DNA from 3 places in the Agrobacterium sp. 16-172Ci genome. Region 1 is predicted to be linked to each of the others. Evidence: riboswitches for the same ligand, from Rfam matches in the RefSeq annotation. Region 1 holds a riboswitch; each other region holds the start of a gene.
What was found. A riboswitch is a leader RNA that binds a small molecule or an ion and turns the genes downstream of it on or off. The one in region 1 is predicted to bind cobalamin.
Positions count from the first base shown of each region.

Region 2: linked by a shared signal. The riboswitch ahead of ACQZ40_RS14575 (ABC transporter substrate-binding protein) and the one ahead of nrdH (glutaredoxin-like protein NrdH) in region 1 are both predicted to bind cobalamin.
Region 3: linked by a shared signal. The riboswitch ahead of metE (5-methyltetrahydropteroyltriglutamate--homocysteine S-methyltransferase) and the one ahead of nrdH (glutaredoxin-like protein NrdH) in region 1 are both predicted to bind cobalamin.

Region 1 covers NZ_JBNWBW010000038.1:20,265-27,426, reverse strand. Annotated here, with positions in the region: gene ACQZ40_RS24250 (ABC transporter permease) at 1-327, shown strand, start outside; gene ACQZ40_RS24245 (ATP-binding cassette domain-containing protein) at 327-1,109, shown strand; gene ACQZ40_RS24240 (nucleoside triphosphate hydrolase) at 1,106-1,735, shown strand; cobalamin riboswitch at 1,868-2,091, shown strand; gene nrdH (glutaredoxin-like protein NrdH) at 2,347-2,568, shown strand; gene nrdI (class Ib ribonucleoside-diphosphate reductase assembly flavoprotein NrdI) at 2,581-2,979, shown strand; gene nrdE (class 1b ribonucleoside-diphosphate reductase subunit alpha) at 2,967-5,153, shown strand; gene nrdF (class 1b ribonucleoside-diphosphate reductase subunit beta) at 5,169-6,143, shown strand; gene ACQZ40_RS24215 (alpha/beta hydrolase) at 6,172-7,162, opposite strand, start outside.
Region 2 covers NZ_JBNWBW010000015.1:9,387-16,548, forward strand. Annotated here, with positions in the region: gene ACQZ40_RS14555 (cupin domain-containing protein) at 1-20, opposite strand, end outside; gene ACQZ40_RS14560 (2-hydroxyacid dehydrogenase) at 47-970, opposite strand; gene argE (acetylornithine deacetylase) at 994-2,118, opposite strand; gene ACQZ40_RS14570 (GNAT family N-acetyltransferase) at 2,322-3,200, shown strand; cobalamin riboswitch at 3,240-3,474, shown strand; gene ACQZ40_RS14575 (ABC transporter substrate-binding protein) at 3,633-4,664, shown strand; gene ACQZ40_RS14580 (FecCD family ABC transporter permease) at 4,661-5,689, shown strand; gene ACQZ40_RS14585 (ABC transporter ATP-binding protein) at 5,686-6,486, shown strand; gene ACQZ40_RS14590 (pseudoazurin) at 6,483-6,926, shown strand; gene ACQZ40_RS14595 (class I SAM-dependent methyltransferase) at 7,125-7,162, opposite strand, start outside.
Region 3 covers NZ_JBNWBW010000020.1:28,282-35,443, forward strand. Annotated here, with positions in the region: gene xylF (D-xylose ABC transporter substrate-binding protein) at 1-397, shown strand, start outside; gene ACQZ40_RS17540 (sugar ABC transporter permease) at 547-1,860, shown strand; gene ACQZ40_RS17545 (ATP-binding cassette domain-containing protein) at 1,879-2,661, shown strand; cobalamin riboswitch at 2,723-2,934, shown strand; gene metE (5-methyltetrahydropteroyltriglutamate--homocysteine S-methyltransferase) at 3,035-5,383, shown strand; gene ACQZ40_RS17555 (hypothetical protein) at 5,575-5,808, opposite strand; gene ACQZ40_RS17560 (helix-turn-helix domain-containing protein) at 5,903-6,340, opposite strand; gene ACQZ40_RS17565 (hypothetical protein) at 6,464-7,162, opposite strand, start outside.

The sequences.
Region 1 (7,162 bases):
CGCATGCTGACCACCGTTTACACGCTGTCGGGTCTCATCTGCGCCTTCGCCGGCTGGGCCTTGATCGGCCGCATCGGCTCGGTTTCGCCGACAGCCGGTCAATTCGCCAATATCGAATCCATCACTGCGGTGGTTATCGGCGGCCTTTCGCTGTTCGGTGGACGTGGCTCCATCATGGGCATGATCTTCGGCGCCCTGATCGTCGGCGTCTTTTCGCTCGGCCTCAGGCTTATCGGAACAGACCCGCAATGGACCTATCTGTTGATCGGCGTCCTCATCATCATGGCTGTCGCAATCGACCAGTGGATCAGAAAGGTAGCAGGCTGATGGCAAAAGAACCCATTCTCACAGCACGCAATCTCGTCAAGCGCTATGGTCGTGTGACCGCCCTCGACCATGCCGATTTCGATCTCTATCCGGGCGAAATCCTGGCGGTGATCGGCGATAACGGCGCTGGCAAATCTTCTCTCATCAAGGCGATTTCCGGTGCGGTGACACCCGATGAAGGGGAAATCCGGCTGGAAGGCCAGCCCGTGCAGTTCCGCTCGCCGATAGAGGCGCGCAAGGCTGGCATAGAGACGGTCTATCAGAACCTCGCGTTGTCGCCGGCGCTTTCCATAGCCGACAATATGTTTCTCGGCCGCGAAATCCGTAAACCCGGCATTCAGGGCAGCCTCTTCCGCGCCCTTGACCGCCCGGCCATGGAAAAATTCGCCCGGGAGAAACTGTCGGAACTCGGCCTGATGACGATCCAGAACATCAATCAGGCGGTGGAAACCCTCTCCGGGGGTCAGCGTCAGGGTGTGGCGGTGGCGCGTGCAGCCGCCTTCGGCTCCAAGGTCGTTATCCTCGACGAGCCGACGGCAGCACTCGGCGTGAAGGAAAGCCGGCGTGTTCTGGAGCTTATTCTGGACGTGCGTTCGCGCGGCCTGCCGATCGTCCTCATCTCGCACAACATGCCGCATGTCTTCGAGGTTGCGGATCGCATCCATATCCACCGGCTCGGCAAGCGCCTGTGCGTTATCAATCCGAAGGACTACTCCATGTCCGACGCCGTCGCCTTCATGACCGGCGCCAAGGAAGCGCCGAAGGAAACGCTTGCCGCATGACGCTGAAGCTTGAAACCATCGCCGAAGACGTTCTTCGGCGGGCAGAAGGTAGATCCCGTTTTATCGTCGCTATTGCCGGTCCCCCTGGGGCCGGCAAATCCACGCTGGCGGATGCCCTTTGTGATGCTTTGCTGGCACGGGGCGAAACGGCCGCCGTGCTGCCCATGGACGGCTTCCATATGGACAATGGCATCCTTGAAGGGCGCGGGCTGCTGCCGCGAAAGGGCGCACCCGAAACCTTCGACGTGCGCGGTTTCCTCGATATCGTCTCCGCCGTCCGCAGGGGCGGGCAGGAGGTGCTTGTTCCGGTTTTCGACCGTTCCCGTGAAATCGCCATAGCGTCCGCCCGGGCGATTGCGCCGGAAACACGCTTTATCCTTGCTGAAGGCAATTATCTGCTGCTGGACGAGGCGCCGTGGACAACTCTTTCCAAAAGCTTCGACCTCACCGTTTTTGTAGGGCCGTCCGTCGACGTGCTTGAGGAGAGGCTACGGAAAAGGTGGCAGGGCTATGGTCTCGACGAGGCTGCGATCCACGCCAAACTTTTCGAAAACGATCTTCCGAACGGAAAAAGGGTGATCGAAAACGCCCGTCCCGCCGATATTCATATCGACATCTGGGAATAGACTAACGCATTTTCTGTTTGAGCGTCGGCGCGCTCGTGCCGTTAAGCCTTTGTTGACCATGTGTTGAATCTTTTTGATCCACAGGGTGGGGCTTTTGTGTGTCTATTCATTGACGCGAAAATTTCCTCATATACTATATGTGGTGTTCGAGGTTCTTCCGATTCGCAAGGGTTGGGAGCTAAGACGGGAATTCGGTGCGTAACGCCATCATGGTGGAGCAAGGCCGAAACTGCCCCCGCAACTGTAAGCGGTGAGCATCGTTCCGATTTGGGTCACTGGAGCCGAAAGCTTCGGGAAGGCCGGAATAGATGTTGTGACCCGCAAGTCAGGAGACCTGCCTTGAGCGCAAACGTCCACGGGCGGGGTGTCCGGAGGAAGGTGTATGACGCAAATGATTTGCGTGCGCCCTTTTCTGCCCCCTCCAGAACAAGCTTCGGGGTGAAGTCATGCCAGTGCATTTGTTTGAGTTGCTGCGCTCGTCGGCGTAGAGAGCGATTTTACGCGGCTAGAGCCGCGCACGCCCACCTTAATGACAGATCCATCGCCGCCCGATTGCGATTGCAATCGGCAATGTTGAGCCGTGTCCGAAACCGGCTTCGAGAGAGGAAATTATGACCGTCACCGTTTACAGCAAGCCCGCCTGCGTCCAGTGCACTGCCACTTACCGCGCCCTCGACCGCATCGGTGTCTCCTATGAGATCATCGATATTTCCGAAGATGCGGATGCGCTCGATCATGTCCGTGGCCTCGGCTATATGCAGGTGCCCGTGGTCGTCGCCGGTGAGCGCCATTGGGCGGGTTTCCGGCCGGATATGATCGGCTCGATCAGCTGAGGTGGAGGGGCGATGGGCCTGATCGTCTATTATTCCAGCCGCTCTGAAAACACCCATCGTTTCCTTCTGAAACTGGGACGGCGTCTGTTTCGCCTGCCGCTCGGCGCGGAGGACGACGTACCGCATGTGTCGGAGCCCTATGTGCTGGTCACACCCACCTATGGGGGGGGGGGCACCAAAGGGGCCGTGCCGAAACCGGTCATCCGGTTCTTGAACGAGCCCTCCAACCGAAACCTCATTCGCGGCGTTATCGCGGCGGGAAACACGAATTTTGGCGCAGCTTTCGCATCCGCCGGAGATATCGTCTCGCGCAAATGCGCCGTGCCGTTTCTCTATCGCTTCGAGCTTCTTGGCACGGAGGAAGATGTCGCCAACGTCAAACATGGATTGGAACGATTTTGGACACGCTGACCTCAAGCGCCATGCGCAAGGACGCCAAACAGCCGGCAACAGCAACCCAGAAACCGCTCGATGCGGCTCTGGACTACCACGCGCTGAACGCGATGCTGAACCTTTACGATGAGAACGGAAAGATCCAGCTCGACAAGGATCGCCTTGCCGCCCGGCAATATTTCCTCCAGCACGTCAACCAGAACACCGTGTTTTTCCATAACCTTCGGGAAAAGCTAGATTATCTGGTGACGGAGGGATATTACGAGCAGGAGGTGCTGGACCAGTATTCCTTCAATTTCGTCCGCGACCTCTATGACGAGGCCTATGCCCGGAAATTCCGCTTTCCGACCTTTCTCGGCGCCTTCAAATATTACACCTCCTACACGCTGAAGACCTTCGACGGAAAACGTTATCTGGAGCGTTACGAGGATCGCGTCTGCATGGTGGCGCTGGCCCTTGCGCGCGGTGATGAGCAGCTTGCGCGCAATCTGGTCGATGAAATCATTTCAGGCCGCTTCCAGCCGGCAACGCCGACATTCCTCAACGCCGGCAAGAAGAGCCGCGGTGAGCTGGTTTCATGTTTTCTGCTGCGTGTGGAAGACAATATGGAAAGCATCGGCCGCTCCATCAATTCGGCCCTGCAGCTTTCCAAGCGCGGCGGCGGCGTGGCGCTGTCCTTGACCAATATTCGCGAATTCGGCGCGCCGATCAAACAGATCGAAAACCAGTCGTCCGGCGTTATTCCCGTCATGAAGCTGCTGGAAGACAGTTTTTCCTACGCCAACCAGCTTGGTGCGCGTCAGGGTGCCGGCGCGGTCTATCTGCATGCTCACCATCCGGATATCATGCGCTTCCTCGACACCAAGCGCGAAAATGCCGACGAGAAAATCCGCATCAAGACCCTGTCACTCGGCGTGGTGATCCCCGACATCACCTTCGAACTCGCCCGCAACAACGAGGATATGTATCTGTTTTCGCCCTATGATGTGGAGCGGGTCTATGGCGTGCCGTTGACCGAGATTTCGGTCACCGAAAAATACCAGGAAATGGTCGCCGATAGCCGCATCCGCAAGAAGAAGATCAAGGCGCGCGAATTCTTCCAGGTGATCGCCGAAATCCAGTTCGAGAGCGGTTACCCCTACATCATGTTTGAAGATACGGTGAACCGCGCCAATCCGGTTGCCGGCCGCATCAGCATGAGCAATCTCTGCTCGGAAATCCTGCAGGTCAGCGAGGCAAGCGAATTTAATGCCGATCTTTCCTATAGCCATATGGGCAAGGATATCTCCTGCAATCTCGGCTCGCTGAACATCGCCTCGGCGATGGATTCGGCCGATTTCGGCAAGACCATCGAGACCTCCATCCGTGCGCTGACGGCGGTGTCGGATATGAGCCATATTTCCTCCGTTCCTTCGGTGGAAAAGGGCAATGATGCCAGCCACGCCATCGGGCTAGGCCAGATGAACCTGCACGGCTATCTGGCGCGCGAACGCATCTTCTACGGCTCCGAAGAAGGCGTCGATTTCACCAATATCTATTTCTACACCGTCACCTATCACGCCATCCGCGCCAGCAACCGGCTGGCGGTGGAAAGGGGCCAGAGCTTCAAGGGCTTTGAGAACTCCAAATATGCCTCGGGTGAATATTTCGACAAATATACCGACCGGGAATGGTTGCCTGCGACGGAAAAGGTCCGTGAGCTGTTCGAAAAAGCCGGTATCGCCATTCCGACGCAGGAGGACTGGAAGGCTTTGAAGCAGGACGTCATGGCGTCAGGTCTCTATAACCAGAACCTTCAGGCCGTACCGCCCACCGGTTCGATCTCCTATATCAACCACTCCACTTCCTCCATTCATCCGATCGTCTCGAAGATCGAAATCCGCAAAGAGGGCAAGATCGGCCGCGTTTATTACCCGGCTTCCTATCTCTCGAACGACAATCTCGAATATTATCAGGACGCCTATGAAATCGGCCCGGAAAAGATCATAGACACCTATGCAGCCGCGACCCAGCATGTCGATCAGGGCCTGTCGCTGACGCTGTTCTTCCGCGATACGGCAACGACGCGCGATATCAACCGGGCGCAGATCTACGCCTGGAAGAAGGGCATCAAGACCATCTACTACATCCGTTTGCGCCAGATGGCGCTGGAAGGCACGCAGGTTCAGGGCTGCGTTTCCTGCACGCTCTGAATTGAGGACAAGACAATGAATATCGCCGTAAAACCCGTGTCCCGCATTCGTGCGGTCAACTGGAACCGCATCGAGGACGACAAGGACCTCGAAGTCTGGAACCGCCTGACCTCGAATTTCTGGCTGCCGGAAAAGGTGCCGCTCTCCAATGACATCCCCTCCTGGGGAACGCTGAAGCCGGAAGAGCAGAAACTGACAATCCGTGTCTTCACCGGCCTGACATTGCTCGACACCATCCAGAACGGTGTCGGCGCCGTGCGCCTGATGGCGGATTCGGCAACGCCGCATGAGGAGGCGGTGCTTTCCAACATCTCCTTCATGGAGGCCGTGCACGCCCGCTCCTATTCCTCGATCTTCTCGACGCTGTGCCTCACCCCTGACGTTGACGACGCCTATCGCTGGTCGGAGGAAAACGAATTTCTGCAGCGTAAATCCGCGCTCATCATGCGGGAATATGACAGCGGCGATCCGTTGAAGAAAAAAATCGCCAGCGTGTTTCTGGAAAGTTTCCTGTTCTATTCCGGCTTCTATCTGCCGATGTTCTGGTCAAGCCGCGCCAAGCTCACCAATACGGCGGATTTGATCCGCCTCATCATCCGCGATGAGGCCGTGCATGGCTATTATATCGGCTACAAGTTCCAGCGGGCGCTGGAGCGTCTCAGCGAAACGCAGAGACAGGAGATCAAGGATTTCGCCTTCGATCTCCTGCTCGAACTTTACGACAATGAGGCGAAATATACCGAAGACCTTTATGACGGCGTCGGCCTGACGGAGGACGTCAAGCAGTTCCTGCATTACAACGCCAACAAAGCCCTGATGAATCTGGGTTATGAGGCGCTGTTTCCGGCCGAGGCCTGCCGGGTTAACCCCGCGATCCTTTCGGCGCTCTCGCCCAATGCCGATGAGAACCACGACTTCTTTTCCGGTTCCGGCTCCTCTTATGTCATCGGCAAGGCGGTTGCGACCGAAGACGAAGACTGGGATTTCTGAAACCGGCTTGTCGGAAGGACCCGCAAAACTATTGCGGGTTCACCACCTGGCTCGCAAGGCGGAAGGGGCTGGAGACAGTGGCGCCGATCGCATCGAAAACGAAGGCTCCGGCACTGTTGATATCGCCCCCGCGCCTGCTTGCCTCCAGCTGCGGCACCATGGAGGCCAGCGCCGCGTAGCGGTCGTGGTTGAGCGGGTCCGACGCCTTCAGATTGGAGATGTCGACGAATTGCACGCCCTCCTTGAGAGCGGCTTCCTGCACTTGGCGGTCAGTCACATCCAGCGCACCGATACGGGTAACGTCGGCGCCAAGGATGGAAGAGGCTTTCAGCGCACGGTCATCCTTGGAAACGAGAACGGTGAGCGGCGGGCTGAGCCGGCCGACAACCTCGATCTGCTTGCGGAAGACATCGGCGTCAATATCAGGCGCAGCCAGCACCACCTGCAGCTTGGCGATGACATCGTTTCTGCCCTGGAAACGCAATTGCCGCAGCGCCTCCATGACCAGCCAGCCGCCCATGCTGTGACCGAACACGACGACGCTCTTCTTAGGGGTCTGCCGGGTGAGATCGATCAACATCGCGGCGAGCGCATCGCGTGAAAAAGTCGCGGACTCCTTGTCGGCCACATAACCGGCGACGGAGGCTTGCGACGGCCAGGAAAAGACCAGCGGCACGCCGTTCATATTGGCATCCGCCGCCATCTGCGCCGCGCGGAACAGGGCTTCCTGATAGCTGTAATTATAGCCGTGCACGAAAAGTGCGATCTGCTTGCCGGAGCGGGCTATGTCGCCAAGATCGGCATTAAAGCGCGTCTTCGTCAGCATATCGGCCCTGGTGACGACGAAGTCTTTGTTCGGGTCCGGCTTGCCGCTGGCCCATTCGATTTTCCCGCTTTTATGGGTTGGCGGAATGGAAATATCGAAACTGGCGTAGTTCGGCTCCATTGCCCGCTCCGTGCCGAAGCCCTTTTTCGCGTCCGTGTTTTTCTCCCGTGTGCTCGCCACGAAGGCGGTCACG
Region 2 (7,162 bases), on a different contig from region 1:
ATGGTCTTGAGAAGCGGCATGGGTGTCCTTTCCTGGAACGGGATGATCAATATCCGCGATTGCGGTCGACGAGGCCGAGCGGCTCGAGGCCGGACTGGTATCGTTTGATGTTTTCGACAACGGTGCGTGCTGCCGAATGCGGCTGGGTGACGCTGGCGATGTGCGGCGTCAGGAGAATTTTCGGATGCGTCCAGAAGGCGTGGTCTTCCGGAAGCGGTTCCGGATCGGTGACGTCGATCACGGCACCCGAAAGCCTGCCGCTGTCCAGCGCATCGATGAGGGCGTCGTGGTCGAGCTGTTTGCCGCGCCCGGCGTGAACCAGCCCCGCACCCTCGGGAAGCATCCCCAGGCGTTCGCCATTCAGAAGTCCCGTCGTTTCGTCGGTCAGCGGCAGCAGGCAAACGAGAATATCGCTGGTCGAAAGGATCGTGGACAATCCGGCTTCGCCATGATGGCAGGTCACACCATCGATCTCGCGCGGTGAACGGCTCCAGCCGGAAAGCGGAAAACCGAAGGGTTTCAGCCGTTCCAGCGCCGCAACGCCCAGCATGCCGAGGCCGAGAACGCCCACCCGGCACTCTTTCGCCTGACGCTGCGGCAGGGCCTTCCAGAGTTGCTGGCGCTGCTGTTTCAAATAGACCGGCAGGTTGCGGTGAAGCGCCAGCACGCCGAGGCTCACATATTCCTGCATCATGCGGATGATGCCTTCATCCACCATGCGCACGACTTTCACATGCGCAGGGACGGTGTCGATGTGAAACTGATCGACGCCCGCACCGATGGAAAACAGGATTTCGAGATTGCGGTAGCGGCCGATATCATCAGGCACGGTCCAGGTAATGACGTACCGAACCGCATCCGGATCGACGCTTTTGGCATCCATCGAAAAAGGTAGTTCCGGCAGGTCGCGGGCCAGAGCCTGCCGGAAAATCTCGCCGCGCTTCGCGTCGGAATTGAAGAAGAACGTCATCTGAAATCCGTGGTTCCGAAGGTTTAAACCGTGCAGCGGCTCGCCAGTGTTTCCAGCATTGACTGGCAGGCCGAGAGTTCACCGGCCGTTATGAATTCGTCCGGCTTGTGGGCGCGGCCGATATCGCCCGGGCCGCAGATGATGGCATCGATGCCGGCCGCCTGAAAAAGCCCGGCCTCCGTGCCATAGCTGACGGCGGCGATGCAGGGCGCGTCGGTCAATTCTTCCAGAAGCTTCACGAGCGGCGCATCGGCGGCAAGGGAGAGCGCCGGATAATCGCTCATCGGCGTCCATTCTATGTCGATGCCCCTGGCGGCGAGCGCTTCGACGCCGTCGCGCACCGGCTGGAGCAGGGCGACCGGCGATACGCCAGCAATCGCCCGCGCTTCCAGTTCGATGGCGCAGAGATCGGGGATGATATTGATCGCCTGTCCGCCTTTCGCCGTGCCGATCTGCAGGGAGGAATAGGGCGGCTCGAATGTCGCTTCGAAAGGCCCCTCGGTGAGAGCCTGTGCGGTCTCGACCGCCTTTGCCATGATGCCGGTCATCAGATGAATGGCGTTCACGCCCTGATCCGGCCGCGAGGAATGGCCGGAGCGGCCGCGAATGGTGATGCGTGCGGCGGCCTTACCCTTGTGGGCGCGCACGGCGCGCAGATTGCTCGGTTCGCCGATGATTGCGCCCGCCGGTTTTGCGCATAGTTCCGGCAAGCGGGCGATGAGATGCGGAACGCCACGGCAGCCCGCCTCCTCGTCATAGGAAAAGGCGATGTGAACGGGCCGCTTCAGCGCCATGCGTGAAAATGCCGGTGCTGCGGCGAGAACCGTGGCCAGAAACCCTTTCATGTCGGTGGTTCCGCGTCCGTAGAGACGCTCGCCTTCGGTTGCCAGCGTAAAGGGATCGGAGGACCATTCCGGCTCACCGGCAGGCACCACATCCATATGGCCGGAAAGGATGTATCCGCTGGCATCGGTCGGGCCGAAGCTGGCGAAGAGATTGGCGCGGTCGCCTTCCGGGCCGGCAAGCAGCGATACTTTTGCGCCGTGGCTTTCCAGATAATTGGCGATCCATCCGGCGATGTCGCCATTGGCGGTTCCGACCACCGACGGGAAGCCGACAAGACGCTCCAGAATGTCGATTGCGTTCATGGCTGTCTCCGTCGCTTCAACGCCGAAAAGCTTAGAGCGGCCTGCGGCGTTTATCTGCTGAAATACGGGTGATTTCAGTAGATTGTTGTGTCCTTCCAGCGCTTTCGGAAAATTCCTGCTGGCGAGGCTGGTTATCTTCGGATGTCGTGAGCTGGGCTGCCGGGATCTAGGTTCCGCGCCGGAGGGAATGAGAGCCGTTTGTCATGGAGCTGCTCAAAGTCGATAGTTTCGAGTTGCGGACAGTGGATATCGCCGATGTGGAGGCCGATCATCTGCATGCTTTGTCCATGGCTGTCGGATGGCGATATCACGCGAACGAATGGTGTTTCCTGCGGCAGTGCGGGGTCGGCCTTGTCGCGCTTGACGAGATCGATCGTGTTGTCGCAACGGCAATGCTGTTTCCTTATGATGAGGCTTTCGCGACGGTCGGCATGGTCATCGTTTCCCCCCGTTTGCATGGGCAGGGCGTTGCACCATGGCTGGTGGGCCAACTCATTGCTGGCTACCCTGACGCCGCCCTGCGGTTGAACGCCACGGAAGCCTCGCGACGGCTTTTCGCACGGCTGGGTTTTGCCGGAGATACGGAGAAAGTACATCTCCTGCGCGGCAAGGCACGTTGCCCTGCCGAGATGCAGACGCTTGGAAGAAAGCAGAGAATCGAGCCGCTGTCCTGGGATCATTTGTCCGCCGTGGTGGATCTGGATCGGGCGGCTTTCGGTGTTTCGCGCCGGGGCGTCCTGCAACGCCTTGTTCAGGAAAATACGGGTTACGGCCTGTTCGAGGCCGATCGTCTTGCCGCCTTTGCATTGCGGCGTGCGGCGGGGCGGGGCCATATTGTCGGCCCGGTCATCGCCGGTGACGAGGCGGATGCGATTGCGTTGGTGAGGCGACATTTTTCCGATCTCGACGATCAGCTTGTCCGTCTCGATACCGTGCGGGATAGCGGTCTTCTGACCGAGTTTCTGACGCAATCCGGGCTGGTGGGTATCGAAACGCTCACCGTCATGTCGAAAGGCGCGCTGCAACCGGCAGGCTCCGGTTCCGCAAAGATTTTCGCCCTGGCAAGCCCGTCTTTGTGCTGAGGTGCGGCACTATCGCAATTGACGCCCCGCCTCTTGCCCCTTATGTGAGAAAGCGACGGTTCCTGCAGCCGAAAGGCGAAGGGATTAATAGGGAACATGGTGCGGGCGATCTTTTTCGCCCAATGCCGTGGCTGCCCCCGCAACTGTAAGCGGATTGTCGTTCATCCCCGTGACGCTTCAAGGCGTTATGCCACTGTATTCTCCAGAATGCGGGAAGGCAGATGAGTGACGCAAATCCGTGAGCCAGGAGACCTGCCGTCGAAATATAAACCATCGTTACGGGCGGGGAAGCCCGGAGGAGGAGATTGTAATGTTATTTCATAACATTTCGTTTGCGTCCTATTGCCGTTCTCCGTACAAGACGTCCCGCTGTTGCTGCGCGTTCTGACGCCTGCTGCTCTGGAATAAGATTTACTTTCGACTGGAGAACACATGTTTCATTCTAGACGCCTGCCGGTCCATGCCGGTTTTCTGGCCGCGGCGCTTGCGGCTTTGCCTGTCGCCGGCGCCAATGCTGCCGAAACCACTTATCCCCTGACGATCAACAGCTGCGGTCAGGAGATCACCTTCAAGCAGGCGCCCGCCCGCACCGTGTCCGTCGGCCAGAGCACGACCGAGGTTCTTTACCTCCTCGGCCTCGCCGACAAGGTGGTCGGCACGGCGCTGTGGATCGGTCCGGTTCTGAAGGGCTACGAAGAGGCCAATGCCAGGGTCGAGCGTCTGGCTGACAATGATCCGAGCTTCGAGGCGGTCATCGGCAAGAATCCGGACCTCGTGACGACGCAGTTCCAGTGGCAGATCGGTCCGGAAGGCGTTGTCGGAACACCGGCGCAATTCGCCGAGCTTGGCGTTCCCGTTTATACCTCGCCCGCCGATTGCATGGGCAAGGACAACTCCGGCGGCGGCGACGGCGTGCGCAACACCGTCTTCACCATGGATCTGATCTACCAGGAAATCCGCGATCTCGCCAAAATCTTCAACGTGCAGGATCGCGGTGAAGAGGTCGTTGCCGACCTGAAGAAGCGTGAAGAAGCCGCCCGCGCCAAGATCGCCTCGGCAAATGGCAAGCTTTCGGCCGTCTTCTGGTTCTCCAGCGCCGAGCTGGATATCGATCCCTATGTGGCTGGACGCAATGGCGCTCCCGGCTACATCATGTCCGCGCTGGGCTTAAAGAACGTCATCGAAAGCGATGAAGAATGGCCGACCGTCGGCTGGGAAACCATCGCCAAGGCAAATCCGTCCATCATCGTTGCCGGCAAGATGGATCGCCGCCGTTTCCCGGCTGACGATGTCGCCGTCAAGCTGAAGTTCCTCGCCACCGATCCCGTGGCCAGCATCATGCCCGCCGTCAAGGAAGGTCATGTGTTCGAGATGGATGCGCAGGCGATGAACCCGACCATTCGCACCATTGAAGGCATCGAAACGCTGGCCGAGGCGATTTCGGCTGCCGGCCTCGCGAAGTGAACGGTCTTTCCATCCATCTCGGCAGAGTAGGGCTGGCTTTTGCTGCGCTCGCACTGCTGCTCGTCGCGCTGATGGCCGGGGCGGCCATCGGCGAGACCGCCATTCCTTTCGACGTCGTGGCGAAAACAATCGCCAACCGCGTCTTCCATGCGGCCTATCCGCTGGAGCCGCTGGATGAGGGCATCGTCTGGAGTTATCGTCTCAGCCGCGCGGTCGTCGCCGCCTGTTGCGGCGCTTCTTTGGCGCTGGCCGGGGCGGTGCTGCAATCGCTTCTGCGCAATCCGCTTGCCGATCCTTATATTCTCGGCATTTCCGCTGGCGCCTCCACCGGTGCCGTCGCTGTCGCGCTGCTTGGCTTCGGAGCGGGGTTCCTGACGATGCCGGCCGGGGCGCTTATTGGTGCCTTCGTTGCGTTTTCGCTGGTCAGTCTTCTGGCGGTGCGGGCGGGACACGGCAACAGCGCCATCATTCTTGCCGGGGTGGCCGGGTCGCAGCTGTTTAATGCCATGACCTCTTTCATCGTCACCAAATCCGCCAATGCAGAACAGGCGCGCGGCATCATGTTCTGGCTGCTGGGCAACCTCTCCGGGGTGCGCTGGCCGGATGTCTGGCTGGCGCTGCCGGTCAGTCTTGCGGGACTTGCGGTGTGTCTCTGGTATGCTCGGGCGCTCGATGCCTTCGCCTTCGGCGGTCAGGCTGCTGCCTCGCTCGGCATTCCGGTGCGCTGGGTCTATGCGGTGCTGATCTCCGTTTCGGCGATCATGACGGCTGCGATGGTGTCGCTGGTGGGCTCCATCGGCTTCGTGGGCCTCGTCATTCCGCATGCCGCGCGCATCTTCGTCGGCGTTCGCCATGGCATATTGCTGCCGGTAACGGCGCTGACCGGCGCGGTTTTCATGATCGTCGCGGATATTCTCTCTCGCATTGTCATTCCGGGGCAGGTGCTGCCCATCGGCGTCATCACCGCGCTCGTCGGCGCGCCCGCCTTTGCCTTCATCCTTGGGCAGAAGAGGGGGCGTTCATGAAATTATCCGCCCACGACCTGCATTTCCATGCCGGCAATATCGATATTGTGCGTGGGGTCTCGCTCGATGTCGGTTCGGGTGAGTTTCTCGGCATCATCGGACCGAACGGTTCCGGCAAAAGCACACTGCTTTCCATGCTGGCAGGCATTCGCAAGCCGCGCCGGGGGCACGTTACGCTCGGGGATGAGCCGCTTGCCTCATTGGGACGGCGAGACCTTGCCCGCCGGCTTGCCTTCGTGGAGCAGCAGGCCGAAACTACCGAACGGATCACCGCACGGCAGGCGGTGGAGCTTGGGCGCACGCCCTATCTCGGGCCGCTTTCCGCTTGGTCGCAGCAGGATGACGCCATTGTTGATGCAGCACTTGCCAATGTCGATATGGCCGATAAGGCGGAGCGCAACTGGCACCATCTTTCCGGCGGCGAACGCCAGCGCCTGCATATCGCCCGCGCATTGACGCAGGAGCCGCATATCCTGCTTCTGGACGAACCGACCAACCACCTCGACATAGGCCACCAGATCGGCCTGCTCGATCTGGTGCGCCGGCAGGGCCTGACCGTTGTGGCGGCGCTGCACGATCTCAATCACGCCGCCATGTTCTGTGACCGGGTCGCCATCATGCATCGGGGCGAGATGATTGCGGTCGGTCCGCCGCGCGAGGTTCTGACACCAGCGAGAATAGCCGCCGTCTTCGGGGTGGAATGCGTTGTCACCACGGATGAGGGCGGCTTTTCCCATATTCGTTTTCTGCCGGCCCACGGGCGGGCCGAGCATGCAAGGAAAGTACTGGCACGATGATGAAGTTGCTGAATTTTGCCGGGATTGCCGTGGCGATTAGCATGGGTTTTCCCTTTCATGCTTCCGCCGAGACCTTCGAGGTGAAAATGCTGAACCGGGGAGAAAAAGGCCCGATGGTGTTCGAACCCGACTTTCTGGAAATCGCCCCCGGCGACCGTGTGCGCTTCGTGCCCACCCACAAGAGCCACAATGCCGCGACCATTGACGGCATGATCCCTGAAGGTGTCGAAGGCTTCAAAAGCCGGATCAACGATGAATTCGAGACCGGTTTCGAAAAACCGGGCTTTTACGGCATCAAATGCTCGCCGCATTACGGCATGGGCATGGTCATGCTGATCAAGGTCGGCGAGGCGACCCTGCCGCAAAGCTACCGGACGGTGGATGTGCCCGGCCGGGCGAAGCCGCGCTTGGAGGAATTATTCGAGCGGGCGGGAAAATGAGGTGTCGGCGGAAGTCTTGAGAGGCGGTTCAGATCGTCCGGAAGGGTGCTTGCAAAGTCCGCAGACCTTCCCTCCGTCATGCTCGGGCCTGTCCCGAGCATCTGCAACCGATTGATTTTACGACACGTTGGCAGATCCTCGGGACAAGCCCGAGGATGACGTAGTATATGCGGATAGTGAAGGCGGCTATGGTTTCCCTCACGCCTTTCCGGAAACATCCGGCTTCACTGCGCACA
Region 3 (7,162 bases), on a different contig from region 1:
CGCCTCGAATGACGGCACGGCCGGCGGTGCAATCGCCGCTCTCGCCGCGCAGGGCATGGCAGGTTCGGTTCCCGTTTCCGGTCAGGATGCCGATTTCGCCGCGCTGAACCGCGTCGCGCTCGGGACGCAGACGGTGTCGGTCTGGAAGGACAGCCGTGAACTCGGCAAGGAAGCGGCTGGCATTGCGCTGGAACTGGCCGGCGGTAAGAAGATGACCGAGATCAAGGGTGTCTCCACGTTTGAAGGCGGTCCGAAAAAAGTGAAGATGCAGTCGGTCTTCCTCAAGCCTATCGCCATCACGAAGGACAATCTGAACGTCGTCATCGACGCCGGCTGGATCAAGAAGGAAACGGCCTGCCAGGGCGTGAAGGCTAAAACGGTCAAAGCCTGCGATTGAGCGAATAGGTCCCGGTTCGGGCGCTGCGCCATGGTTCATGGCGCGGCGCCTTTAGAGCATTTCCAGGAAAAGTAGGCCCCGGTTTTCCGTCCGGAAATGCGCCAGAAAAAAGCGAAAACGCTCTAAGATGTGAGGAGCACCGGCAGTTCATGGCCGATATGACCCAGTCCAATACTACAGCGTCGCAAAAGACGGAAAAAACAGGCTCGATAACGCGCTTCATCAACGCCACCGAGCTGGATACCAGACTGCTCGGCATGGTCGGTGCGCTTCTTCTGATCTGGATCGGATTTCATATCCTGTCCGGCGGGCTGTTTCTGACGCCGCGAAACCTCTGGAACCTCTCCGTGCAGACCGCCTCCGTGGCTGTCATGGCAACCGGCATGGTGCTCGTCATCGTCACCCGCAATATCGACCTGTCGGTCGGGTCGATCCTCGGTTTTTCCGGCATGATTATGGGTGTCATGCAGGCGGAAATCCTGCCGCAGATCCTCGGCTTTGAACATTGGGCCACGTGGATCGTCACGCTTATGGTCGGCATTCTCGTCGGCGGCGCCATCGGCATGTTGCAGGGCTCCATCATCGCCTTCCTCAACGTGCCGTCTTTCATCGTCACGCTCGGCGGCCTGCTTGTCTGGCGCGGCGGCACCTGGTTCATCACCAGCGGCCGCACCGTGGCGCCGATGGATTCCACCTTCCGCCTGATGGGCGGCGGCACCAGCGGTTCGATCGGCGCGACATGGAGCTGGATCGCCGCTGTCATCGCCTGCGTCGCCATCATTGCGGCCATCCTGAACTCCCGCCATCAGCGCCGCCGTTTCGGCTTTCCGTTGCGGCCCGTCTGGGCGGAATATTTTCTGGCCGCGCTGGGCTGCCTTGTCGTCATCGGTTTCGTGGCGGTGGTCAACAGCTATCCATGGCCGGTCAACATCGCCCGCAACTATGCCGATGCCAATGGCATCGCCTGGCCTGAAGGCGGTCTGTTCATTTCGCATGGCATCGCCATTCCGGTGCTGATGGCGCTCGCCGTCGGTGCGGTCATGACTTTCATCGCCACACGGCTGCGTTTCGGCCGTTATGTCTTCGCCATCGGCGGCAATCCGGAAGCGGCCGAACTCGCCGGCATCAAGACCCGCTGGGTCACGGTGAAGATCTTCACGCTGATGGGTGTTCTGTGCGCCATCGCCGCCGCCATCTCCACCGCCCGCCTCAACGCGGCGACCAATGCCCAGGGCGAGCTGGACGAGCTTTACACCATCGCGGCGGCCGTCATCGGCGGCACTTCGCTTGCCGGCGGTGTCGGAACCATAGCGGGTGCGATGCTCGGCGCGCTCGTCATGCAGTCGCTGCAATCCGGCATGGTGCTGGTGGGCATCGATACGCCCTTCCAGCGCATCGTCGTCGGTGTGGTTCTGGTCGTCGCCGTCTGGCTCGACACCATCTACCGCGCCCGCGCCAAGTAAGAACCGAGGAGAACTCCTATGACGGACCAAGTCACGCCCCTCGTGGAAATGCGCAATATTTCCATTTCCTTCGGCGGTATCCATGCGGTGGAAAACGCCTCTGTCGATCTTTTCCCCGGTGAGGTGGTCGCCCTTCTCGGCCACAATGGCGCGGGCAAATCGACGCTGATCAAAATCCTCTCCGGCGCCTATCGGCGCGATGGCGGGGATATTCTCATCAATGGCGAGGATGCCGATATCCGCAATCCACGCGATGCCAAGAAATACGGCATCGAGACCATCTACCAGACACTGGCCGTGGCCGATAACGTCGATGCGGCCGCCAATCTTTATCTCGGCCGCGAGCTGAAGACGAAATGGGGCACACTTGACGATGTCGCCATGGAAGCCTCGGCCCGCGAGGTCATGGGGCGTCTCAACCCCAACTTCCGCCGGTTCAAGGAGCCGGTGAAGGCGTTGTCCGGCGGCCAGCGGCAATCCGTCGCCATCGCCCGCGCCATTCTGTTCGATGCCCGTATCCTCATCATGGACGAGCCGACGGCCGCACTCGGCCCGCAGGAAACGGCGCAGGTGGGCGATCTCGTCAAGGAGTTGAAACGGCAGGGCATCGGCATCTTCCTCATCAGCCACGATATTCACGATGTCTTCGATCTGGCCGACCGGGTCTTCGTGATGAAGAACGGCAAGGTGGTGGGCCATGCCCGCACGCAGGATGTCACCAAGGACGAGGTGCTTGGCATGATTATTCTGGGCAAGGTGCCGCCCGGTGCGGTGCCGGGGCCGGGTGCGGTCGCGCTCTGAGTTCAGTGAAATAAAGATATAAAGATTTCTTTATGTCTATTGACATCGTGGTGCCCGTGGTGAGAAATGCGGGTGTCATGGTTCTCCGGGCTCGTTTGTTCGATCCCGGAGCTAAGAGGGAATCCGGTGCGCCGACGATCGGCAAGACCGGAGCTGCCCCCGCAACTGTAAGCGGCGAGCCTTTGTCCAACACGTCACTGGGGTAAACCCCGGGAAGACGGACAAAGGCGACGACCCGTAAGCCAGGAGACCTGCCAGGACAAAATAACGTCCACGGGCGGGGTGTCCCGGTGGTTGCTGCAATGGTCCGGCACAGGCCGGGCCTGCACGCGTCCGCTTTACCCATGCCCCCACAACCAAATGGGGTATGAAAATGCCAGACAAGTCCATTCCAGTCGCATCTCTCGGTTTTCCGAGGATCGGACGCCATCGTGAACTGAAGTTCGCGCTTGAAGGCTTCTGGTCCGGCAAGATTTCCGAGACGGAACTGCTCGAAACCGCAGCTAGGCTGCGCGCCGAAAACTGGGCGCTTCAGCTTGAGAAGGGGATTGCCCATATCCCTTCCAACGATTTTTCCCTTTACGATCATGTCCTAGATACAGCCGTGATGGTGGGCGCCATTCCATCCCTCTATGGATCGGCGGGCGGAGATGTTTCCCTCTCCACCTATTTCGCCATGGCGCGCGGCAGCCAGAGCGAAGGGCATGCAGGCTGCGGCCATGGGCATGAAGGACATTCGCATCATGGTCAGGGCGTTCCGGCGCTGGAAATGACCAAATGGTTCGACACCAACTATCACTACATGGTACCGGAGGTTTCAGAGGATCAGCATTTCGTGCTCACCTCGCAAAAGCCGGTCGACCACTTCCTTGAGGCGAAGGCGCTCGGCGTCCATACGCGTCCGGTCATTCTCGGCCCGGTCACGTTCCTGAAACTCGCCAAGGCGCGCGAGGCAGCCTTCAAGCCGCTCGATCTGCTGGCGAGGCTGCTGCCCGTCTATGAAGAGCTGCTGCGTCGCCTGCGCGTGGCCGGTGCGGACTGGGTCCAGATCGACGAGCCGGTCGCCGTGCTTGATCTTTCCGAGGGGGAGCGTCACGCGCTGGCCGTGGCCTATCAGGCTTTGTCGAAGGCCGCGCCGGATCTGAAAGTCCTGCTCGCCACCTATTTCGGTGGGCTTGAGGACAATCTCGAAGCCGTCGCGTCGCTTCCGGTCGCGGGCCTTCATATCGATCTGGTGCGAGCACCCGATGCGCTGGAGGCGGCGTTAAAAGCGTTGCCGGAAAATCGCGTCCTGTCGCTGGGTGTCATAGACGGCCGCAACATCTGGCGCGCTGATCTCGCCGCAATCATTACCCGATTGGAACCCGCCATCGCGGCACGCGGTGCGGCGGCGTTTCAGATCGCGCCCTCCTGCTCGCTGCTGCATGTCCCGGTCGATCTCGAACTGGAAACCGGCCTCGATGCCGATCTCAAAAGCTGGCTTTCCTTCGCCACCCAGAAGCTCGGCGAACTTGCCACGCTTGGCAAGGCTCTCGGTAATGGCAAGGCTGCTGTCGCGACGGAACTGGCGGCTGCCTCCAAGGCCGTTGCCGGGCGTGCATCCTCACCGAAGGTAACGGACGCCGCCGTACAGAAGCGTATTGCGACGATTGGCGAGGCCGACAGGAAGCGGGCGAGCCCGTTTGCCGAGCGGCAGAAAGTGCAATCGCAGGCCATCGCGCTGCCGCTTTTCCCAACGACGACCATCGGCTCTTTCCCGCAGACGCCGGAGGTGCGCAAGGCCAGATCGGCACATTCCAAGGGCGCGCTGACCGATGCGCAATATGAAAAATTCCTGGAGAAGGAAACCGAAGCGACCATTCGCTGGCAGGAGGAAATCGGTCTCGACGTTCTCGTGCACGGCGAGTTCGAGCGCAATGACATGGTGCAATATTTTGGCGAACAGCTTTCCGGCTTCGCTTTCACCCAGCATGCATGGGTGCAGAGTTACGGTTCGCGTTATGTGCGCCCGCCCATCATTTTCGGCGACGTGTCGCGTCCGAAAACGATGACGGTTCGCTGGTGGGAATATTCGCAGTCGCTCACCGACAAACCCGTCAAGGGCATGCTGACCGGGCCGGTGACGATCCTCAACTGGTCCTTCGTGCGCGACGATATCGCCAGAAGCCTGACATGCCGCCAGATCGCGCTCGCCATCCGCGATGAGGTCAATGATCTCGAAGCAGCCGGCGCGCAGATGATCCAGATCGATGAGGCGGCTCTTCGAGAAGGACTGCCGCTTCGGCACCGGGACTGGCAGGATTATCTCGGCTGGGCGGTGGAATGCTTTCGCATTTGCTCCAGCGGCGTGGGTGACCGCACACAGGTTCACACGCATATGTGCTATTCCGAGTTCAACCAGATTATCGATGCCATTGCTGCCATGGACGCCGACGTGATCTCCATCGAGACCTCGCGTTCGAAGATGGAACTGCTGAATGCGTTTCGGACCTACAAATACCCGAACCAGATCGGTCCCGGCGTTTATGACATCCACTCGCCGCGCGTGCCGGCGGTTGGAGAAATGGTCGATCTTCTGGCGCTGGCGCGAGAGCGGCTTGACGACCGGCAGCTCTGGATCAATCCGGATTGCGGCTTGAAGACGCGTAAATGGGAAGAGGTGAGGCCCGCTCTGGTCAACATGGTCGCCGCCGCTGCCGAGCTTCGCCGCGCGGTGCTTTGATATGAATGGAGGCCCGGCGAGAACCGGGCCTCCATCATGGCTTACGCCTGAAAAATTTGGGGGAGGGCATATGAATGCCTCTCCGGGAGGATGGAGCCAGCCGGACAGGCAGAGAGACCGTTTCCGGGCTGCGACTGGAGATCGGTATGGAAACGCTCAATCCCGGCGAATCTAGGCCGTTGCGAAAGCGCTCAATGCAGATCGGCCTGAGCGAAGGCGCCGACATTCAGCTCTGCGCTTACCGGCGGCAGACCCTGCTGATTGATGTCCTGGGCCAGCGACAACAATGCCATCTCAAGGAAATAGGTCGACATGCCCAGTTCCAGAGATTTCGAGCGCTGGCAAAGATAGGAAACCATCCGCCCGAGCGCCAGAATCTCGTCTGCATTGTCCTGTTCAAGTATATCTGTGGTAGACGCCGCCATGATTCCCTCTCGACAGTCGACAGTATGAAAACGCGATGATGTTGCGTTGTTCATTTTCGACCACATCGAGCGTCACGCGAGCGTCACACCTGCGTCAATCGTCGTTTTTGTCCGCCGGCGCGGCGGCATTTTCCGCCGCTTCAGTGGCGGCGAGCGATGTCACGAGAGCGACGATGCTTCTACGCACGGCGGCGCTCTTGATGCGCGAAAAGGCCTGGTTGAGCGAAAAGCCTTCATTCGAGGCCACGAAGGTCTGCATGGCATTGATCGTGCCAAGGGCCGGATTGGCCGGGTCGCCATCGGGCGTGGCATTGGCGAACAGGGAGCTGACCTCAACGCCGAGAATCGACGCAATGGCCTGCAGACGGGACGCGCCGACACGATTGGCACCCTTTTCATACTTCTGGACCTGCTGGAAGGTGATGCCCAATCGCCCGGCCAGTGCACTCTGGCTCATGCCGAGCGACTTGCGGCGCATTCTGATTTGTGCGCCGACATGGACGTCGATCGGGCTGGGTAGTTTGGCGTGCATTACAAATTCCTCCGGTTGAGGTTCCTAAATCCGATGATCAATTAATATCGTTGAAGGTATACATTCAACACAATTTCCACGGGTATTATGACGCTTTATTGACGAAATTGCACGATTTTTCGTTCATAATCGCGTGTCCGGCCCGCGATTTATTATTTTTGTTGCACAACGCAACGCCCCGTTGCGGCTGGAAAGATGGCTCCATCCGGCCACGCCGATGGTTTGAAAGCCGATTCTGTCCCAAATTTCTCGGTTCATTGCATCGAATTCCTCAAGCGACTCGGTATCGCCGAAATGCGGAACCCAGACGAATGGCCGTTTCTGACCGGAACGTATGACATTTTCAAGAAGGACATTGTTGTAAAGTCTGGGCAGGCATTTTTTGGTGTCGATGGCCCGCGAAAGCGGGATGGGATTTCGTTCTATCGCAAAGCCCTGTCGCGCGAGCCAAAGTGACGAGGCGTCCAGTTTTCGTTTCAGCTCGGTTGCGGCGCGGGCATTGCATCCGCCATGCGCGACAGGGTCGGCAACGAGCAATAGCGGCCGGCCGCCGCTTCTCAGACCGGTGACTGAAACGAACTGGTCAACGTGGAAGCCGCATTGGTGCATTTTTTTGCCGGCAATCTCCGCTCCGCAAGTTTCCATCGCGGAAAAATCGGAAGAGACCGGGACTTTGCCGAGATATTCCGGCCGATATCCGAAACTGAAGATGTTTCTGCCGTCGAGAGCCTGAATTTTTCGCCACCGCTGCGAAGGGATGGCCGCATTCCTTCCTATCCCCCTGTCATCCTGCAGGCTGGAATGGCCCACCAGCCGAAAATC